DNA from 4 places in the Bacillus sp. PK6-16 genome. Region 3 is predicted to be linked to each of the others. Evidence: riboswitches for the same ligand, from Rfam matches in the RefSeq annotation. Region 3 holds a riboswitch; each other region holds the start of a gene.
What was found. A riboswitch is a leader RNA that binds a small molecule or an ion and turns the genes downstream of it on or off. The one in region 3 is predicted to bind S-adenosylmethionine.

Region 1 (4,793 bases), 890 kb from region 3:
CTTCAGAAATAATAGCAAGTAAGCATCCTTCTAAAATCCCTTTCAGCATTTGACTTGTCGACATAATTCAAATCCTCCTACTATCTTGCTTTACAAGATAGATAAGCGTAAGTATCTTGCTTTACAAAATAGTATAGCAAAGACTATTTTGCAAAACAAGATAGCTAACGATATTTTTTCCAAATGTTTGCAGGAATTTCATTATAGCTTCTCTAAATAGAGCACTATGAAAACTTTATTATGAAGGGATGTTTTTCATCATGGTTACAAATCGAGTTGTCTTTTTAACAGGTGCTGCAAGTGGCATTGGTTATGAAATGGGAAAGGCTTTTGCAAAAGAAGGTGCAAAAGTTGTGATTACCGATCGGCTTGAAGAACGTGCAAAAGAAGCTGCTGAACAATTACAAAATGAAGGTTTTCAAGCTATCGGTTTAAAATGTGACGTTACATCTGAAGAGGAAATTACAGCAGCAATTTCTCAAACAGTTGATCATTTCGGTTCATTACATATATTAATTAACAACGCAGGAATGCAACACGTTTCACCCATTGAAGACTTTCCAACTGAAAAGTTCGAGCTACTAATTCAAATTATGCAAATTGCTCCGTTTATTGCAATTAAGCATGCCTTTCCGATTATGAAACAACAAAAATATGGTCGTATTATTAATGTCGCTTCTATTAACGGCCTTGTCGGGTTTGCTGGAAAAGCTGCCTACAATAGTGCAAAACATGGCGTAATTGGATTAACAAAAGTTGCCGCTTTAGAAGGTGCTACGCATGGTATTACTGTTAATGCCCTTTGCCCTGGTTATGTTGATACCCCCCTTGTACGTAATCAACTACAAGACTTAGCTACTACACGAAATGTACCACTTGAAAATGTTTTAGAAGATGTTATTTATCCACTCGTTCCACAAAAGCGCTTATTACAAGTACAAGAAATTGCAGATTATGCGATGTTTTTAGCGAGTGAAAAAGCTAAAGGTATAACTGGTCAAGCTGTCGTTATCGATGGTGGTTATACCGCTCAATAAAAATAAAGTTTGCTCAAGAAGAGCAAACTTTATTTTTTATCCCGAGGATCTTCGTACTTTAGTAATTGCCGCGGGAGCTTCTCAATTGCAACAATTACCCCCTCTAATTTACTTTCAATACGGTGGAGTAAATATAATGTTACAACAATCGGAAACCCTACATTACCTATCATCTTGATCCACTCTTCCACCCTCTTCCCCTCCTTTCATTATATAAGTAAGAGAAAACACTGCATTTAGGCATAAAAAAACAAGCTATTATGTATTAGCTTGTTTTTCAAATAATGATGCAATTTCTCGTTTATAGTCCCCGCGTATAATACCTTTCTCAGTAATAATTCCTGTAATTAATTCATTCGGCGTTATGTCAAATGCTGGATTATAAACATCCGTTCCAATTGGTGCTACTTGTTTTCCAAAGATTTTCGTAACTTCTGTTTCATCTCTTTCTTCAATAATAATTTCGGCTCCAGTTTCTTTCGTAACATCAAATGTTGACAGTGGCGCAGCAACGTAAAATGGGATATTAAAGTACTTTGCTAAAATAGCTAAATTCATTGTCCCTATTTTATTGGCTGTATCTCCATTTGCGACAATTCGATCCGCCCCCACAATAATTGCGTTTATTTCTTTCGTTTGAATAGCATGAGCTGCAGTATTATCTGTTATAAGGGTCACATCAATATTTGCTTGCTTCAATTCCCACGTCGTTAAGCGACCACCTTGTAAAACTGGTCTCGTTTCACACGCATATGCATGTAAACGCACACCTTTCTCTTTTCCAATATAAAAGGGAGCTAATGCAGTTCCATATCTGGCAGTTGCGATACTTCCAGCGTTACAGATTGTTAAAATATTATCGCCATCTTTAAAACATGTTAACGCATATTCCCCAATATTTCGACACACCTCTTCATCTTCCTGTTGAATGCAAAGCGCTTCTTCTTCTAATATTTTTTGTGCTTCTTTTATTGTAGTAATCTCTCGAATAGATTCTCTCATACGATCAATTGCCCAAAATAAATTTACTGCCGTTGGGCGTGATGTCCCTAAATAGTTACAGTCTCTATTAAACTTCTTTTGAAATTCTTCGATATGTAAAGTATTATATTTTTTCGCTGCAAGCGCCAAGCCAAATGCAGCTACAATTCCAATTGCAGGCGCTCCGCGTACTTCTAACATTATGATACTTTTCCAAACCCCTTCAATAGTCGTTAATGTTTTGTATTCTGTGCTATGTGGCAATTTCGTTTGATTTAATACTGCAATTGCATCACCTTTCCAACTTACAGATCTCGGAACAGTAACAATTATACTCATGCTTTTACACCCCTTGAAACTGTCTGTTGAAATAATGTTCGAAACAGTTGAATATCAGCACTTTTAGATTCATATTTTATTAGTTCTTTTCCTAAGGATAGCGCTTGTTTCTTAGCTTGAATTCTTGTTTCTTTATTTTCTATTTCATCTAAATCTGCTACATGAGCTAAACCAATTGTTCTACGAATTAGTTCACATCCGGCAAATCCAACAGCATCAGTAAAGATATTTTGCAAAATAATTGGTAACCATTGTTTTTCTTTCGTATATGCTTCTACACCTTCTCCAATCCATAACTTTGTAAAAGTCTCTACAAAATGACTCCACGTCTTTTCTATATGAAAAAATAGTACACTTCTCTTTTCTTCTTCTCTAGATAAAGCATTTAATAATAGATTTGCAATAAATTGACCTATATCAAATCCAAATGGGCCATATGTCGCAAATTCTGGATCAATCACTTTCGTTTCAGAAGGTGACGAAAAAATACTACCAGTATGTAAATCACCATGAATAAGAGTTTCTTTTCTTGTTAAGAACTTATATTTATATTGTGCTACTTTTAGTTTTAAAGTTTTATCACTCCAAAGTTCATCAACCACGAGCTGTAAATCTGGCTCATAATCATTTGTATCATAATGCCCAAAAGGATCTGTAAACACTAAATCCTCTGTAATTTTACATAGGTCCGGATTTACAAAGGTACCTTCTAGTATCCTCTTCTCTTCTGACTGTAAACCAAAATCTGAAGTGTAAAATAAAACATGTGCTAGAAAACGACCAATATGCTGGGATAAAAGCGGATATTCTTCTCCGTCTATTAATCCTTTTCTTGTAATTGTTAGTCTTGATAAGTCTTCTATTACCGTTATCGCTAACTCTTCATCATGACTGTACACTACTGGAACATAATCCGGTACATACTGCGCAAAAATTTGTAATGCCTTGCTTTCAATCGTTGCTCTTTTTATAGACAATGGCCAGCTTTCACCAACTACTTTAGCATAAGGCAGTGCTTGTTTTATTATAATGGATTTCTCTCCATCATCTAATTTGAACACGTAATTTAAGTTTCCATCTCCAATTTCATGACAAATGACATTTGCCTTCTCTTCAAAATAACCATGACCTTTCGCATATTGTACAGCTGTTATTTCTGTTAATGAATAATATCCCATCGTCTTCTCCCCCTTTTTAAATTCAGAGGTTTTTCTAACACAGAAAAACCTCTTTCCACTAAGAAAGAGGTTTGAAGTTTATCTTCTCCCCTCTTATCTGCCAGAAAGTTTTACTTTCTGCTGGAATTAGCACCGTGCCTTTTGGCGTAATAAACGCCCCATTTCACAATGGTATTACGGTCGGTTGCTGGGCTTCATCGGGCCAAATCCCTCCACCTGCTCTTGATAAGAGTTGTATAATTTTTTGAATTTTTAACTTTATGTTGATGACTATACCAAGAATAAAAATCACTTGTCAACATTTTATTTGTATAATTCTGGACGACGATCCGCAAAAACTGGAATTCCTTTTCGTACTTCTCTAATTTTCTCGAATACAAGCTCTCCAAATAAAATTGATTCCTCTTCATTCGCCTCTACTACAACTTCACCCCAAGGATCCACAATTAAAGAATGACCTGCAAACACATTATTCGGATCCTTTCCTGCTCTATTACACGCAACAACATAACACTGATTTTCAACTGCTCTTGCTTGCAATAGCAAACGCCAATGTGCTAAACGAACTAATGGCCATTCTGCTACAACAAATAATACTTTTGCCCCTTTAGCAGTATGAACACGCATCCACTCTGGAAAACGAATATCATAACAAATTGTTCCAGCGCATTCAACATCATCTAGCTTAAATTCGCCCGTACCATTACCAGCTATTAAATATTTATGTTCATCCATAAGCTGAAATAAATGTACTTTACTATATTCGTTGACTAACTGTCCTTCATTATTTACAACATACATCGTATTTGTAACGCCTTGCTCTGTTTGCTTTGCTATGGACCCACCAACAATATGTACATCATATTGCTTCGCCCATTCTATTAACTTTTCTTTCGTTTCCACTCCATCCCTATCTGCAATTTCAGAAAGTCTCGTTAAATCATATCCTGTTGTCCATAGTTCTGGTAAGACGATAACATCTGGCCTTTCCTTCATAGCTTCACTTATTTTATTTTTAGCATTCTCAATATTTTTTTCTACATCTCCAAAAACAATATCCATTTGAATACATGCGACTTTCATTTTTTCAGCCCCATTCTTATTTTTCTCTTTACAAAATACTGGAAAGATTATATCATTTGTCACTAGAATTGTAACAACTTTCAAAAGAGGTGGAAAGTATGAAATTATTTCAACCTTCTGAGATAGTAACATCATTGCCAACACAATTTTTCGCTTCACTTGTTGCAAAAGTTAA
Region 2 (4,793 bases), 680 kb from region 3:
TTCCGTTACGCTATCGCGTACTTTCCAGCGCGGATTTAATGCTGCTGTGGAATCTTGAAAAATGAACTGTACTTTCTGTAAAAAATCTCGCCTATGAGCTGATTTCAGCTTGTGAACGACTTGACCGTTATAATCAATTTCACCAGACGTTGGACTCTCAATCCCTGCTATGAGCTTTCCAAGTGTTGTTTTTCCTGAACCACTTTCACCAATAATGCCAAGTGTTGTTCCTTTCGGGATAGAAAGTGATATATCTTTTAACGCTGTGATTTCTTTACTTCTACTTCCATATGTTTTTGTTACTTGCTTTACAGTAATTAAATCTGTCGTCATGAGGCATTCACCTTCTCTTTTGATTTCGCTTTATTATGCTCCAGAACATGCTGCCAGCAATGTGAACTATGCTCCTTAGAATACGTTGTTCTCTCTGGGAAACGATGAATACATTCTTTTATCGCTACTGGACAACGATTTACAAAAGGACAACCAAAGCTATTTAATGTTTCAATGGAAGGTGTCGTTCCTTCTATAGCACGTAATACCTTTTCAGAATCATCCATATTCGGAATTGCTTGTAATAAACTTTTCGTATATGGATGTTTAGGAGAACCTATTACCTCCTGTATCGTTCCTTTTTCAACGACACGTCCCCCGTACATAACAACTACTCGATCAGCAACTTCACGTACAAGTGCCAAATCATGTGTAATTAATAAAATACTCGTATTTTGTTTTTCTTTTCTTTCTTTTAATAGCCCCATAATTTGTTTCTGAATCGTTACATCTAACGCTGTTGTCGGCTCATCTGCAATTACAAGCTTTGGGTGACAAGCAAACGCAATTGCTAAACAAATACGCTGCCTCATACCTCCGCTTAATTGATGTGGGTACTGTTCAAAGCGTTTCTCTGCTTCATGTATCCCTAAATCTGTTAACAAGTTAATCGCAATTTCCTTTGCTTCTCTTTTCGATTTGTTCCCATGTTGCAAAATTACTTCTGTAATTTGTTTGCCTACCTTCATCGTTGGGTTTAAAGATGAAAGCGGATCTTGAAATATAAAAGAAATATCTTTTCCGCGAATTTGATTCCATTCTGACTCTTGTAAATTCGTTAATTCCTTTGCTTGGAAAGCTATATTTCCATCATCGATATGAATGGATTCTTGATTCAAGCCAATAATGGATTGTGCTGTAACACTTTTTCCTGAACCACTTTCTCCTACAAGTGCAACTATTTCACCTTCGTTAATAGAAAAGGAAACATGTTTCACAATTGCTTGCTTACTATTCTCTTTTTCAACGGCTAACGTTACGTTTTCTAAAGATAAGAGCTGTCCCATGTTTTTTCTCCTTTCGATTCCGTTTTACGATTTTTGGATCAATTGCATCTTGCAAACCATCACCAATTGCATTAAATGCGAACATAATGAGTGCAATCATGATTGCTGGGAAAAATAGTTGCCACCATTCTCCGCTCAATAATGTCCCGAGTGCGTCATTCGTCATCGTCCCCCAACTTGCCGCTGGTGATTGTACCCCAAGTCCTATAAAGCTTAAAAATGATTCTGAAAAAATAGCTGCCGGAATTGTAAATGATAAATTGACGATAATAATGCCTGTTAAATTCGGAATTAAATGCCCATATATAATTTTCATATGTGATGTACCTAATCGCTCTGCTGCAATAACAAACTCTCGTTGTTTTAAAGACAATACTTGTGCTCGAATGAGACGAGCCATTCCAATCCATCCCGTTAATGCAAGGGCGATAATAATGGTGAAAAGACCTGGTTTCATAACAATTAATAGTAAAATAACAATTAATAAATATGGGATGCCGTATAATACTTCAATTCCTCTTATAATCCACTCATCAATTAACGTTCCAAGGCGATTACGCCCTCTCACGTATCCACTAAATCCACCAATCAGTACACCAAGCCCTATATCGAGGGCAGCTGCTACTAATCCCACTGTTAGTGAAATCTTCCCACCAGCCCAAGTACGTGCCCAAATATCTCTCCCTAAATCATCTGTTCCAAACCAATGTTCACTACTCGGCGGTAAATTTGTTGCCTCTTTTACTTGTTCACTCGCAGTAAATGGCGTTAAACTTTCGCCAATAAGCGAGAAAACAATAATTAGCAATAACGTCACTGTTCCTAAAACTGCGATTGGATTCGATATAAACTTACGAAACACTTCTTTCTTTCTGCTAATCGTTTGCTGATTTTTATTTATCGTTAATTCTTTTTTCTCTTCATTTGTTAATAACTGGTCATTAATTTCATAAGCTCCCATTTTAATATCCCCCCTCCTTATGTAATAGAACGAATACGTGGATCAACAATACGGTGAATAATATCTGTAATGAAAATACAAGCAATTAATAATGCACTATAAAAAATCGTTGTTCCCATAATCACCGGATAGTCTCGGTTAAAAATACTATCTACAAAATATTTTCCTAGGCCAGGAATTGAAAAGATTTTTTCAATAACGAAAGTCCCTGTTAAAAGTCCAGCCATTAACGGTCCCACAAATGTAAGTACTGGAACAATCGCATTTCGAAGAGCATGTCTTATAATAATCTTCTTAATTGGTATGCCTTTTGCTCTTGCTAGCTTAATATAATCACTCTGCAGTACTTCGATCATATTAGAACGAACAAACCTTGTAATAACTGCGATTGGCCCTAACGCTAATGCAAAGGATGGCAATACTGTATGTTCGAATGTTCCCCAAGAGGCTACTGGTAAAAGCTCAAATTGGATAGCGAATACTTGTATAAATAGTGGTGCTAAAATAAAACTTGGAATAGAAATACCTAGAATTGCGAGCAAACTCACACTATAGTCAATTACTCTCCCATGATATAGAGCAGCAAATGTCCCTGCCGCAATTCCTACCAACAATGAAATAACAAGTGCTTGTAGACCAATAATTGCTGATGGACCAAAGCCAGTTGTTATAATTTCTGATACACCTTGCCCGGTTGATTGAACAGATTCGCCAAAATCAAAATGAACTACACCGTCTAAATAAGCAATATATTGATTCCATAACGGTTCATCAAGGTGATACTTCGCTCTCATGTTTTGGATCACTTCTTCAGGAAAGATTTTTGCATCTGATGAAAATGGATCCCCCGGAATAATATGCATAATTAGAAATGTCACTGTCGTAATAACCCATAGTGTGAACACCATAACCGATAATTTTTTAATTACATACACTTCAATAACCCCCTAAATACATGTTTTTACTTTGTTTTATGAATGTACTTTTCCATTACTCCCTTTTCTCTTTTTAGAATACAAAAAGCCTTGATCTTAAAAAATAAGATCAAGGCTTAACAAACAAAGGCCCATCACTTATCTTTCAAGACTTGCTTGCTGGAATTAGCACGGTGTTCTTATTACAGAACCCGTTGCTGAGGTGTCATAGGGCCAGTCCCTCTACCTCTCTGGATAAGTAAATTGCTATATTATTATTTAGTTCAAATTGTATATCTCGAATTATAATTCTGAAAAATTGAAAAGTCAATCTAATTGGATAAATTTAGAAAAGTCAGTTTTTAATTCTTTTATCGAAATTACAGTTTTCGGCTTATAATAAAAAGAAATGATATTAAAGGAGTTATAAGATGGACCCCTTACTTCTTGCTACTATAGGATTACCCTTAACAATCGTTATACTTGTCATCATCGGCTTCTATAAACTCTTTATTAAAAAGAAACGTATTACTTCTTTTTATACTCCTTTCGATAATATTACCGGGCAAACTATTTCCGAATTTCACGAAGAACAGAAGGTATTAGTATCCGAGGATGAAGACGGAGATGGTAAGAAGAAAAAATAACCTTGCATAGGCAAGGTTATTTTTTCGTTTCTGCTTGAAAACGTTTATAGTATGTCGATGCTGTTGCAAAATTAATTTCTATATCACGAATCAACGATGAATCTTCTTCTTTCGCTAACTTCTGTAATTTTTTCATTGCTTGTTCCGATTCATTCAAGAAACCGACATATACCTCATGTTCTTGCTCTTTCGACTTCGGAACACGAATTTCTTTTCGTATATGATCAATATCTTCTAACATGCTCGTTGTTACCTTTTGCACATCTTCTTTATATGTAGCAGTCGTTATTTCCTTACCGCCCTTTTCTTTTGCCACTTCAAATAACTGCAGTGCGTTATTAATTTCTTTATTCATTTTCAAATCGTATTTTTCATGTACTGCACGGTATTCTTTCATTTCTTCTGTTTGTTCTGTAGATTGCTCTACCTTTTCTTTCGGTTCTTTCGTATCCTTATTTCCATTACATCCTGCTAGAAGGATCATACTTCCCATTACAGCAATACCCAAAACCTTCTTCATCTCTTCTTCTCCTTTTATCTACAGCTACTACTCATTATAGTTTCTTTTATCTCCACTTGTTATTATACCGAGAACGCCCTACTTTTTACACTTAAGACGACATCGTAATATATATACCAACATGTTTGTCACAGTATCGTCACTTTATACAAATAACTTTTGCACTGCTTTACTACAGCACCTTACAAAACTATATGAGGTATTTCAAAGAAATGAAAAAAGAACTGATTCAAATATTCCCTTTGAATCAGTTCTTTTTTGTTAAGCCTCTAAATTTTGTCTTGCTTGCAGTTCAAACTGCTTTTCACTTCTTCTAGCCATAAATAAATAGCATAGTACCGCACCAACTTCACAAAGAGCTATTACAACACCCATCGGTAATGCTGTATTACTTCCACCAATACCTACTAG
Region 3 (4,793 bases):
CAAGCTTATTCTCCTCTTTTCCTCCGCAAGCAGCTAATGTAAATACAGACAACGCTGTAACAATTGACAGTAGAACCTTTTTCATATGCTTTCCCCTTCTCCCCAATAGTTATGTAGTTATAAAAAGAGCCGGCATACACCAGCCCTTTTCAGCAATTATTCTTTTACAGGAACAACCGCCCCTTTATATTCTTTATTAATGAAGTCTTCAATTTCTTTAGAATGCAATACTTCTACAAGAGCTTTAATCTCTTTCTTATCTTTATCGCCTTTACGAACAGCTATTATGTTTGCGTATGGTGAATCATTTCCTTCAATTGCAATTGCATCTTTTTCCGGATTTAACTTTGCATCAATTGCATAGTTAGAGTTAATTAAAACAGCGTCGCCTTCTTTATTGTTATACACTTGTGGCAATAAACCAGGCTCGATATCCGTTTTGAATTTTAGATTTTTCGGATTATCTGCAATATCTTTTGGAGTTGCTTTAACTGGATCTATTCCGTCTTTAATTTTTAAAATACCTTCTTTTTGTAAAATTGCTAAACCACGTCCGTGGTCAGCAACTGAATTACTCATAATAATTGTCGCACCATCTGGAAGCTCTTTTAAACTCTTATACTTTTGAGAGTACACACCAATTGGTTCTAAATGAATCTTTCCTGCTACTTCAAAGTCATACTTTTTATCTTTAATTTCTTTTTCTAAATACGGAATATGCTGGAAGTAGTTTGCATCTAATTCCTTATCCGCTAACGATTTATTTGGTAATACGTAGTCTTGGAATTTTTTAATTTCTAATTCAATTCCTTTTTTCTCAAGTAACGGTTTTGCCTTTTCTAAAATAACAGCGTGCGGTACGTTAGAAGCACCAACAACAAGTTTCTTTTCATCTTTATCTTTCCCGCCACAAGCAGCTAATCCAAAAATTGAAGTTGAAATAAGTGCCGTAAGTAATAATTTTTTCATTTGAAACATCCTCCCGTTTTTCATTATCGTTTATCTATTCGAGTCGTTAAACTATCACCAATCCACTGAATTAAAAATACAACTAGTAATACACAAATTGTCGCAACGATTGTTACATCGTTATTCCCTCTTTGGAATCCTTCTAAGTAAGCAAGTGTTCCAAGGCCACCAGCACCAACAACTCCTGCCATTGCTGTATAGCCTACTAAAGCAATTGTCGTAACCGTAATACCAGATACTAATGCTGGTAACGATTCTGGAATTAACACTTTCAAAATAATTGTGCTTGTTTTTGCTCCCATTGCTTTTGAAGCTTCAATTACACCTTTATCAATTTCGCGAAGTGCGATTTCAACCATTCTCGCGTAGAATGGTGCCGCTCCAATAATTAAAGCCGGCAAAGCTGCACTTGCTCCAAGAATTGTTCCAAGAAGAATCTTTGTGAATGGGATTAATAAAATAATTAAAATGATGAATGGTATAGAACGGAATATATTTACGAATGCTCCAATCACCGTATTAATTGATTTGTTTTCCCATAAATTATCTTTTGCTGTCATGAAGAGTAACAATCCTAAAATGAGTCCTAAAACAAATGTCGCAAGAGCTGCGATTGCCGTCATATATAACGTTTCACCAGTTGCTTCTAACATTTGATTCCAATCAACATTTGTGAGTAACTTATCCATGTGCAATCACCTCCAGCTCTACTTGATCTTGATGAATTCCTTCTATTGCTTGCTGGATCGCTGTTTCCTCACCATTTAAATGAACAACTAAACTACCGTAAGAACCGTTATTCGTTTGTGCGATATTTCCTTGCAAAATGCTAACTTCTATGTCACTGCGTTGCATCAATCGTTGAAGCACTGGTCTTTCTACAGCCTCACCGATAAACTGCAAACGAATTACTTTTCCATCTGGATATTTTTCAATTAAACTTTCAATCGTTTCATTTGTATCTTCAGAATCCGTTAACTGCTGTACAAATCGTTTCGTAATATCTTGCTTCGGATTACGGAATACATCAAGTACTGGACCTGTTTCTACAATCTTTCCTTTCTCCATTACCGCAACACGATTACAAATCTTTCGAATTACGTGCATCTCATGTGTAATGAGTACAATTGTTAAACCAAGGCGCTTATTAATGTCTAATAGTAAATCCAAAATTTGATCTGTCGTTTCCGGATCAAGAGCTGACGTTGCTTCGTCACATAAAAGCACTTGTGGATTGTTAGCTAATGCTCTTGCAATCCCGACGCGTTGCTTTTGTCCCCCGCTCAGCTGAGATGGGTACGCGTCTCCTCTTCCTTCTAATCCAACAAGATGAATTAATTCATCAACACGTTTTCTTCTCTTCTCTTTATCAACACCTGCAATTTCAAGTGGAAACTCTATATTTTCACGTACAGTTCGTGACCAAAGTAAGTTGAAGTGCTGAAAAATCATTCCGATTTCTTGCCTTGCCTTACGAAGTTCACTTCCTGTAATTGCTGATATAACACGATTTGCAATTGTAATTTGGCCAGAAGTCGGTTTCTCTAACTGATTAAACAATCTGATTAAAGAACTTTTCCCAGCGCCGCTATATCCAATAACACCAAATATTTCACCTTTTTCTATTTTTAAATTGGCGTTATCTACAGCAGTGACATCACCGCTTTTCGCCTTATATATTTTCTTTACGTTCTCTAATAGAATCATGATGTTCACCCCTTTTTTAAATAAAAAGCGCAAGCGGATCGTTTAGAACAAGAGGGCGTTTAAATCCCTGACGTAGAGGCGCTTTTTGCCTCATAGGAAGGGATGACACGACCGACTGTTCTAGCCGCTGGAGCTAGATTTCATAAAGATTTTAGGTCGACTCCGCAATTTTTTATTTTTAATGCGTGTAGTCCACTGTTATCATTACTTTTATTATTTGAATGTCCTCCACATTCAAACAATAAAAAAACCTTTCTGCTTTAGAGAAGCAGAAAGGTTTTTATGCGTATATAACAACATTATCCCTCTCTCTCATCTCTCAAAGCATTTGCTTTGCAGGAATTGGCACCATTTCAACATAAGTTGACGGTTGCCGGGCTTCACAGGGCACAGTCCCTCCACCTCTCTTGATAAGAGAAATCAGATTCAATTTTCGTCTGATTTGAAATTTATGAAATTGTCTATATTTTATGACTTGAATTGTATCAATATACACTCACCATGTCAACAGAAATTTTCGCAAAAAATGAAACTTCAGAATTTTAAGCACCTACTGACATCGGTTTACATATATGAAACATCGATTCCACTAATAACATCGTTCGGTACGTTCCCGAATATTGTACACGTCCATCATTCATTAGCATTTGCAATCGTACATTTCCATTCACCAATTGTTCTATATCCTTTTCATCTAAGCAAATGATTTGTTCCGTTCCTCTTTCTTCATGTACCAGCTCTATATAATCTCTTGAAATTTGTAACGAACAACTTTCATCTCCAAAACGAAAATTAACAGTTTTTTCTTCTTGTCTTAAAAGCGGTTCTAAATGATATTGAGCATTAGCGTAATTTACAAATGATTGAAGCAAAGAATATAATCTCACCCTAAATCACATCCTTCATATCACTTTCTATTACATACCATTCCCTCTCACTAAAGAGCAATCCTGTTATTTTCGCTCGACAAATACTGTATCCACCCTGCATCTCGACATATTTCCCAAGAAATATGTCGAGGCGGCAAAAATTTTGCCGCCTACTTTAATTCCGTATATAAATATTCAACCGAATGAAATGCGTATATCTTCTTCATCAGTGTCCCATTTTCAAAAACAAGTAAACAAGGTACACTTTCAATCCCATACTCTTTCGCTAAATGCGGAGCATAATTTAAATCTAACATCCCAATTTTGAGGCCTTCAATTGTCATCTCAACGACTGTTAACATCTTTTTTGCTAATTGGCATGTTCCACACATTGGAGTATATACATATAATACTGTTTTTTCTTCGTTCTCTATTAGGGCTGTAGCTTCGGCTCCTGTCCAATCAATCACTTCTATCATTCCTTACCGTAAATATTCTGTATAAACGTCAATGTCGGCTCCCCATAATACATTTGCTAAGTGTGTAGATGGCGCAGTTGCCACTTCTCGGTACGAGCGATCAATATAGATATGCTCGGCTTGCGGGAATTCTTTTCGAAATTGTTTCCTTAACTTTTCTCCAGCATCATCAGCATCCACTAGCACATACACTTCCTTATCAAAAAACTGATCAACGAGCTCATCCATTTTCGACAAACCAATTGTACCATTTGTACAAACAATTTCCACCGGTTCACGAATAATAGATTCAATCTTTCTTCTATCTGATGTACCTTCTACAATAATGACTTTTTCTACATAAATCATATGTCATCACCCGATCACCATATACTATATAACCTTGAACTTAGTATATAGTATATTCGTTATTTTCATGTTGTTTCCTGTTTATTTTTGCAAAAGAAAAGCGCAAGCGGCTCATTCAGATTGTGAGGGGGATGGAGCTTCTGACGTAAAGGCGCTTTTGGCCTTGCAGGAAGAAGCGAAGCCACCGAACAATCTAGCCGCTGGAGCTAGACAATGAAAAGCGCAAGCGGCTCATTCAGATTGTGAAGACTTATGAAACCTTACCACAAAACAGTTTTTCTCATAATAGCTTATTTATTTACATATAACTTGAATTTCATTATTTCACAAAAAATAAAAAAGGACAGCACAAAGGCTGTCCTTTAGTCGACTATAATTAGTCTTGGTTTGTCATTTCTGCATATTTTTCTGCAGTTAATAA
Region 4 (4,793 bases), 820 kb from region 3:
TATTTTAATGATAGGATTTTATGATGGATTTTTTGGACCAGGGACAGGGTCGTTTTTAATTTTTGCATTTTTATTAATTGGCTTGGATTTTATTCAAGCGGCAGCATCTGGAAAACTTTTGAACTTTGTTAGTAATATTGTATCTTTAATTACTTTTTTATTTTTAGATATAATTCATTTTGAATATGGTATTATCATGGGATTATCAATGATCTTAGGTGCTTATTTTGGATCGAAGTTTGCGGTTCAAAAAGGTGTTGGATATGTAAGGACTTTATTTTTATTAGTTACTATATTATTGATCGGGAAAAATGTTTTGGAATATACTCATATTTTGTAGATTCATACGCATGTATGAATCTCTTTTTTTTATTATATTTTAAAAATTTATTAATTTTTAAAATATAAGTCTAGGAATATTTGAATAAATCTAAATTATCGTGTAGAATAATGTTGTAAAATGTAAACGTTTTTCTAAGGGGAGGCTAAAAAAAATGGTAGTAGCATACAAACATGAGCCATTTACAGATTTTTCAGTGGAGGCTAACAAATTAGCGTTTGAAGAAGGTTTAAAGAAAGTAGAATCTTATCTTGGACAAGACTATCCATTAATTATTGGGGGAGAAAAAATCACTACAGAAGACAAAATTGTTTCTGTAAACCCTGCAAATAAAGAGGAACTTGTTGGTCGTGTTTCAAAAGCAAGCCGTGAGTTAGCTGAAAAAGCAATGCAAGTAGCGGATGAAACATTCCAAACTTGGAGAAAATCAAAGCCAGAAATGCGTGCAGATATTTTATTCCGTGCTGCAGCAATCGTTCGTCGCAGAAAACATGAATTCTCTGCTATTCTTGTAAAAGAAGCAGGTAAGCCATGGAATGAGGCAGATGCTGATACAGCAGAAGCAATCGATTTTATGGAATATTATGGTCGTCAAATGTTAAAATTAAAAGACGGTATTCCAGTAGAAAGCCGTCCAATTGAATATAATCGTTTCTCTTACATTCCATTAGGAGTAGGTGTTATCATTTCTCCTTGGAACTTCCCATTCGCAATTATGGCAGGTATGACAACAGCTGCTTTAGTTTCTGGTAACACAGTATTACTAAAACCAGCTAGTACAACTCCTGTAGTAGCAGCGAAATTTATGGAAGTATTAGAAGAAGCTGGCTTACCAGCTGGCGTAGTAAACTTCGTTCCAGGTAACGGTTCTGAAGTTGGTGACTACTTAGTAGATCATCCTCGTACACGTTTCGTAAGCTTCACGGGATCTCGTGATGTAGGTATCCGCATCTATGAGCGTGCAGCGAAAGTAAACCCAGGACAAATTTGGTTAAAACGCGTTATCGCTGAAATGGGCGGTAAAGATACAATCGTTGTTGATAAAGAAGCAGATCTTGAATTAGCAGCTAAGTCTATCGTTGCATCAGCATTCGGATTCTCAGGACAAAAATGTTCTGCATGTTCTCGTGCAGTAATCCATGAAGATGTATATGATCATGTATTAAATCGTGCTGTTGAATTAACAAAAGAATTAACAGTTGCTAACCCAGCAGTATTAGGTACAAACATGGGTCCTGTTAATGACCAAGCTGCATTCGATAAAGTAATGAGCTATGTTGCAATTGGTAAAGAAGAAGGTAGAATCTTAGCAGGTGGCGAAGGAGACGATTCTAAAGGCTGGTTCATCCAACCAACAATCGTTGCTGACGTTGCAGAAGATGCTCGCTTAATGAAAGAAGAAATCTTCGGACCAGTAGTAGCATTCTGTAAAGCGAAAGACTTCGATCATGCACTTGCAATTGCAAATAATACGGAATACGGTTTAACAGGTGCTGTTATTACTAACAACCGTGACCATATTGAAAAAGCACGCGAAGACTTCCACGTTGGTAACTTATACTTCAACCGTGGATGTACTGGTGCAATCGTAGGTTACCAACCATTCGGTGGCTTTAACATGTCTGGTACAGACTCTAAAGCTGGTGGACCTGATTACTTAGCACTTCACATGCAAGCAAAAACTACTTCTGAAACTTTATAAGAAATAGTAGAGGAGCTCTTCACAGAATGTGAAGAGCTCCTTTTAAAATTGAAATCCTATATACTACCATCGTTCGAAGGGAATGAGCTAAAACCTATTAATAGCGGGATAAACATGTGAACAGAGATAAAATGATGAGAAAAGTTGACTTATTAGTCATATTTTTTAGTATTCATTTTGAGAATTTCCTGTATAATACAATTTGAAAGAAAATCTATGGTTCGACAAGGAACACTCCTTTCGGTTTTGCTCACTGAAAGGAGTGTTTTTTATGTAGCTAAAAATTCTTGCGTGCTTATTACATTTGCATATACGCCATTTAAGCTAGCTAAAATTGTATTGTGAATGTAAACAGCTGGTATAGTAGCGTTCTTAAAAGAAAGGTCTTTTGTAGCACAAGCATCATGTATAACGGTACATTGAAAGCCAAAATCGAATGCAGCCCTTACTGTAGCATCGATACACATATGAGTCATCATCCCACATACAACGACATGTTCAATATTTAAACGTTTTAATTGCTCTAGAAGATTAGTTTCTCGGAAGCTATTTGGATAATGTTTGACTATAACTGTTTCTTCTCTAAGTGGACGTACGCTTTCGTGAATATGTACACCTTCTGTATTAGGTAGGAAAAAAGTAGCGTCATCTTTTATAGCTACGTGTTGGATATGAAGAATAGGTTCGCTGTTTGTTCTAAAGTGTTGTAATAACTGATTAGCATATTCGCTTGCTTCTACTGGATTACGCAATTCCATCTTTCCATTTGGAAAATAATCGTTTTGAATATCGACGAGTAAAAGAGCTGTTTTCATATATTTATCTTCCTCCGAGTTTCATATTCAAATAAATTTATTCAATTCGTAGAGAGGATTCTCCTGTTTAAAAATATGAGGAAGAAGAATTTTAAATAACCTTGAAAGTTACTATTTTCTCATGAAGTTTCATCTGAAAATTTTAATAAAGGAATAATTAATATTTTTCTAAAAAATGTATTGACTCTTATTATTCTGAGTTCTATAATGAGAATTAATTAAACGACAATTAAATCGATACATTCTTATCCAGAGAGGTGGAGGGACTGGCCCTACGATACCTCAGCAACGGGTTTTTTTAATACCGTGCTAACTCCAGCAAGCCATATAAAGGCTTGGAAGATGAGAAGATGTGAACGAGTACATATAAGTGCTCTCCTTCTTATCTTTATGGTTGATAAGAAGGAGAGCACTTTTTATTTTACCTCGAAAGCTCTACTTCAAGTTTTTACAGCATATAGGAGGGGGAAAAATGATTTCTTTTAACAATGTAAGTAAAGTGTATGAATCAGCTGGGCAATCTGTTCATGCGGTGAAGGATGTAACATTATCAGTTGAGAAAGGCGAAATTTTTGGCATTATCGGTTTTAGTGGCGCTGGAAAGAGTACGTTATTACGCTTAGTAAATATGTTAGAGAGACCGACGGCAGGAACGATTTCAATAGATGATAAAGACATTACATCATTATCGACGAAAGAATTACGTAAACTGAGACAAAGAATTGGAATGATTTTTCAAAGTTTTAATTTATTTAATTCAAGAACAGTATTTGGAAATATTGCTTATCCATTAAAGTTAGCGAAAGTGCCAAAGAATGAGATAAAAGAAAGAGTAAATGAACTGCTGAAGTTTGTAGGGTTAGAAGATAAAGCAAACTATTACCCAGAGCAGCTATCAGGTGGACAAAAGCAGCGTGTGGGCATTGCTAGAGCACTTGCGACATCGCCAGATATTCTTATATGTGATGAGGCAACATCGGCCTTAGATCCAGAAACGACGACAGAAATTCTAAACTTATTAAAGAAAGTAAATCGAGAATACAATTTAACAATTCTTCTTATTACACATGAAATGCATGTTGTGAAAGAAATTTGTCACCGTGTAGCTGTAATGGAGAAGGGAAAAGTTATTGAAGAAGGAAAACTGTTCGATGTTTTCACACAACCAAAAACAAAGACGACTCAAAACTTTGTACGTTCTGTTATTAATGATCATTTACCAGAAAGTGTTCTAGCGAAAATTCAAAATGGTGGTCAAATTTATCGTCTAACATTTACTGGTGAGGAGACAGGACAGCCGGTACTATCATATATCGCAAAAAACTATAACGTCGATGTAAATGTACTGTACGGAAATATTATTGAACTTCAAAATGTGCTATTTGGAAATCTTCTTGTAGAGTTGCAAGGTGAGCAGAGGGAAATTCAAAAAGCATTACAACATCTAAGACTGCAAGTGCAGCTGAAGGAGGTAGAAGCTCATGCGAGTTGATTGGAGTATATTTTGGCCGCGCATACTAGATGCGACGGGGGATACCCTCTTAATGGTAATTGTAACCCTTATATTTGCTACAATTCTTGGTATACCGCTAGGTTTACTTTTATATGTAACGAGAAAAGGAAACTTTTTAGAAAATAAATGGGTCTTTTCTATTCTTAACATCATAATTAATACAATTCGTCCGGTACCATTCATTATCTTTTTAGTAGCGTTAAGTCCACTAACGAGAAGTGTTATCGGAACGACGATTGGAACAGCAGCAGCAATTTTCCCGATGACGTTAGTCGCATCAATTGGTATTGCTAGAATGGTTGAAACAAACCTTGTTTCCGTTCCGAAAGGAGTAATTGAAGCAGCGCAAGCAATGGGCGCCTCGCCAATTAGAATTGTTTTTGAAATCCTTGTACCAGAAGCGTTAGCACCATTAATCTTAGG

Region 1: another riboswitch for S-adenosylmethionine. It lies ahead of mtnK (S-methyl-5-thioribose kinase); the one in region 3 lies ahead of M1D66_RS02410 (methionine ABC transporter ATP-binding protein).
Region 2: another riboswitch for S-adenosylmethionine. It lies ahead of M1D66_RS26225 (ABC transporter permease); the one in region 3 lies ahead of M1D66_RS02410 (methionine ABC transporter ATP-binding protein).
Region 4: another riboswitch for S-adenosylmethionine. It lies ahead of M1D66_RS25495 (methionine ABC transporter ATP-binding protein); the one in region 3 lies ahead of M1D66_RS02410 (methionine ABC transporter ATP-binding protein).

Annotation. Positions count from the first base shown of each region.
Region 1 is NZ_CP096511.1:1,383,488-1,388,280, reverse strand. Features, by position in the region: gene M1D66_RS07295 (PadR family transcriptional regulator) at 1-64, opposite strand, end outside; gene M1D66_RS07290 (3-hydroxybutyrate dehydrogenase) at 261-1,037, shown strand; gene M1D66_RS07285 (YvrJ family protein) at 1,067-1,228, opposite strand; gene mtnA (S-methyl-5-thioribose-1-phosphate isomerase) at 1,296-2,357, opposite strand; gene mtnK (S-methyl-5-thioribose kinase) at 2,354-3,535, opposite strand; SAM riboswitch class I at 3,626-3,767, opposite strand; gene M1D66_RS07270 (carbon-nitrogen family hydrolase) at 3,839-4,702, opposite strand; gene M1D66_RS07265 (pyridoxal phosphate-dependent aminotransferase) at 4,717-4,793, shown strand, end outside.
Region 2 is NZ_CP096511.1:5,115,229-5,120,021, forward strand. Features, by position in the region: gene M1D66_RS26210 (ABC transporter ATP-binding protein) at 1-333, opposite strand, end outside; gene M1D66_RS26215 (ABC transporter ATP-binding protein) at 330-1,340, opposite strand; gene M1D66_RS26220 (ABC transporter permease) at 1,297-2,301, opposite strand; gene M1D66_RS26225 (ABC transporter permease) at 2,319-3,236, opposite strand; SAM riboswitch class I at 3,372-3,477, opposite strand; gene M1D66_RS26230 (DUF3951 domain-containing protein) at 3,647-3,862, shown strand; gene M1D66_RS26235 (hypothetical protein) at 3,879-4,382, opposite strand; gene M1D66_RS26240 (multidrug effflux MFS transporter) at 4,644-4,793, opposite strand, start outside.
Region 3 is NZ_CP096511.1:497,567-502,359, reverse strand. Features, by position in the region: gene metQ (methionine ABC transporter substrate-binding lipoprotein MetQ) at 1-85, opposite strand, end outside; gene metQ (methionine ABC transporter substrate-binding lipoprotein MetQ) at 157-969, opposite strand; gene M1D66_RS02415 (methionine ABC transporter permease) at 993-1,658, opposite strand; gene M1D66_RS02410 (methionine ABC transporter ATP-binding protein) at 1,651-2,676, opposite strand; SAM riboswitch class I at 2,986-3,093, opposite strand; gene M1D66_RS02405 (hypothetical protein) at 3,219-3,563, opposite strand; gene M1D66_RS02400 (thioredoxin family protein) at 3,716-4,024, opposite strand; gene M1D66_RS02395 (toprim domain-containing protein) at 4,028-4,372, opposite strand; gene gcvH (glycine cleavage system protein GcvH) at 4,749-4,793, opposite strand, start outside.
Region 4 is NZ_CP096511.1:4,972,958-4,977,750, reverse strand. Features, by position in the region: gene M1D66_RS25510 (TSUP family transporter) at 1-340, shown strand, start outside; gene pruA (L-glutamate gamma-semialdehyde dehydrogenase) at 495-2,042, shown strand; partial or broken gene M1D66_RS25500 (cysteine hydrolase family protein) at 2,293-2,857, opposite strand; SAM riboswitch class I at 3,100-3,206, shown strand; gene M1D66_RS25495 (methionine ABC transporter ATP-binding protein) at 3,330-4,349, shown strand; gene M1D66_RS25490 (methionine ABC transporter permease) at 4,339-4,793, shown strand, end outside.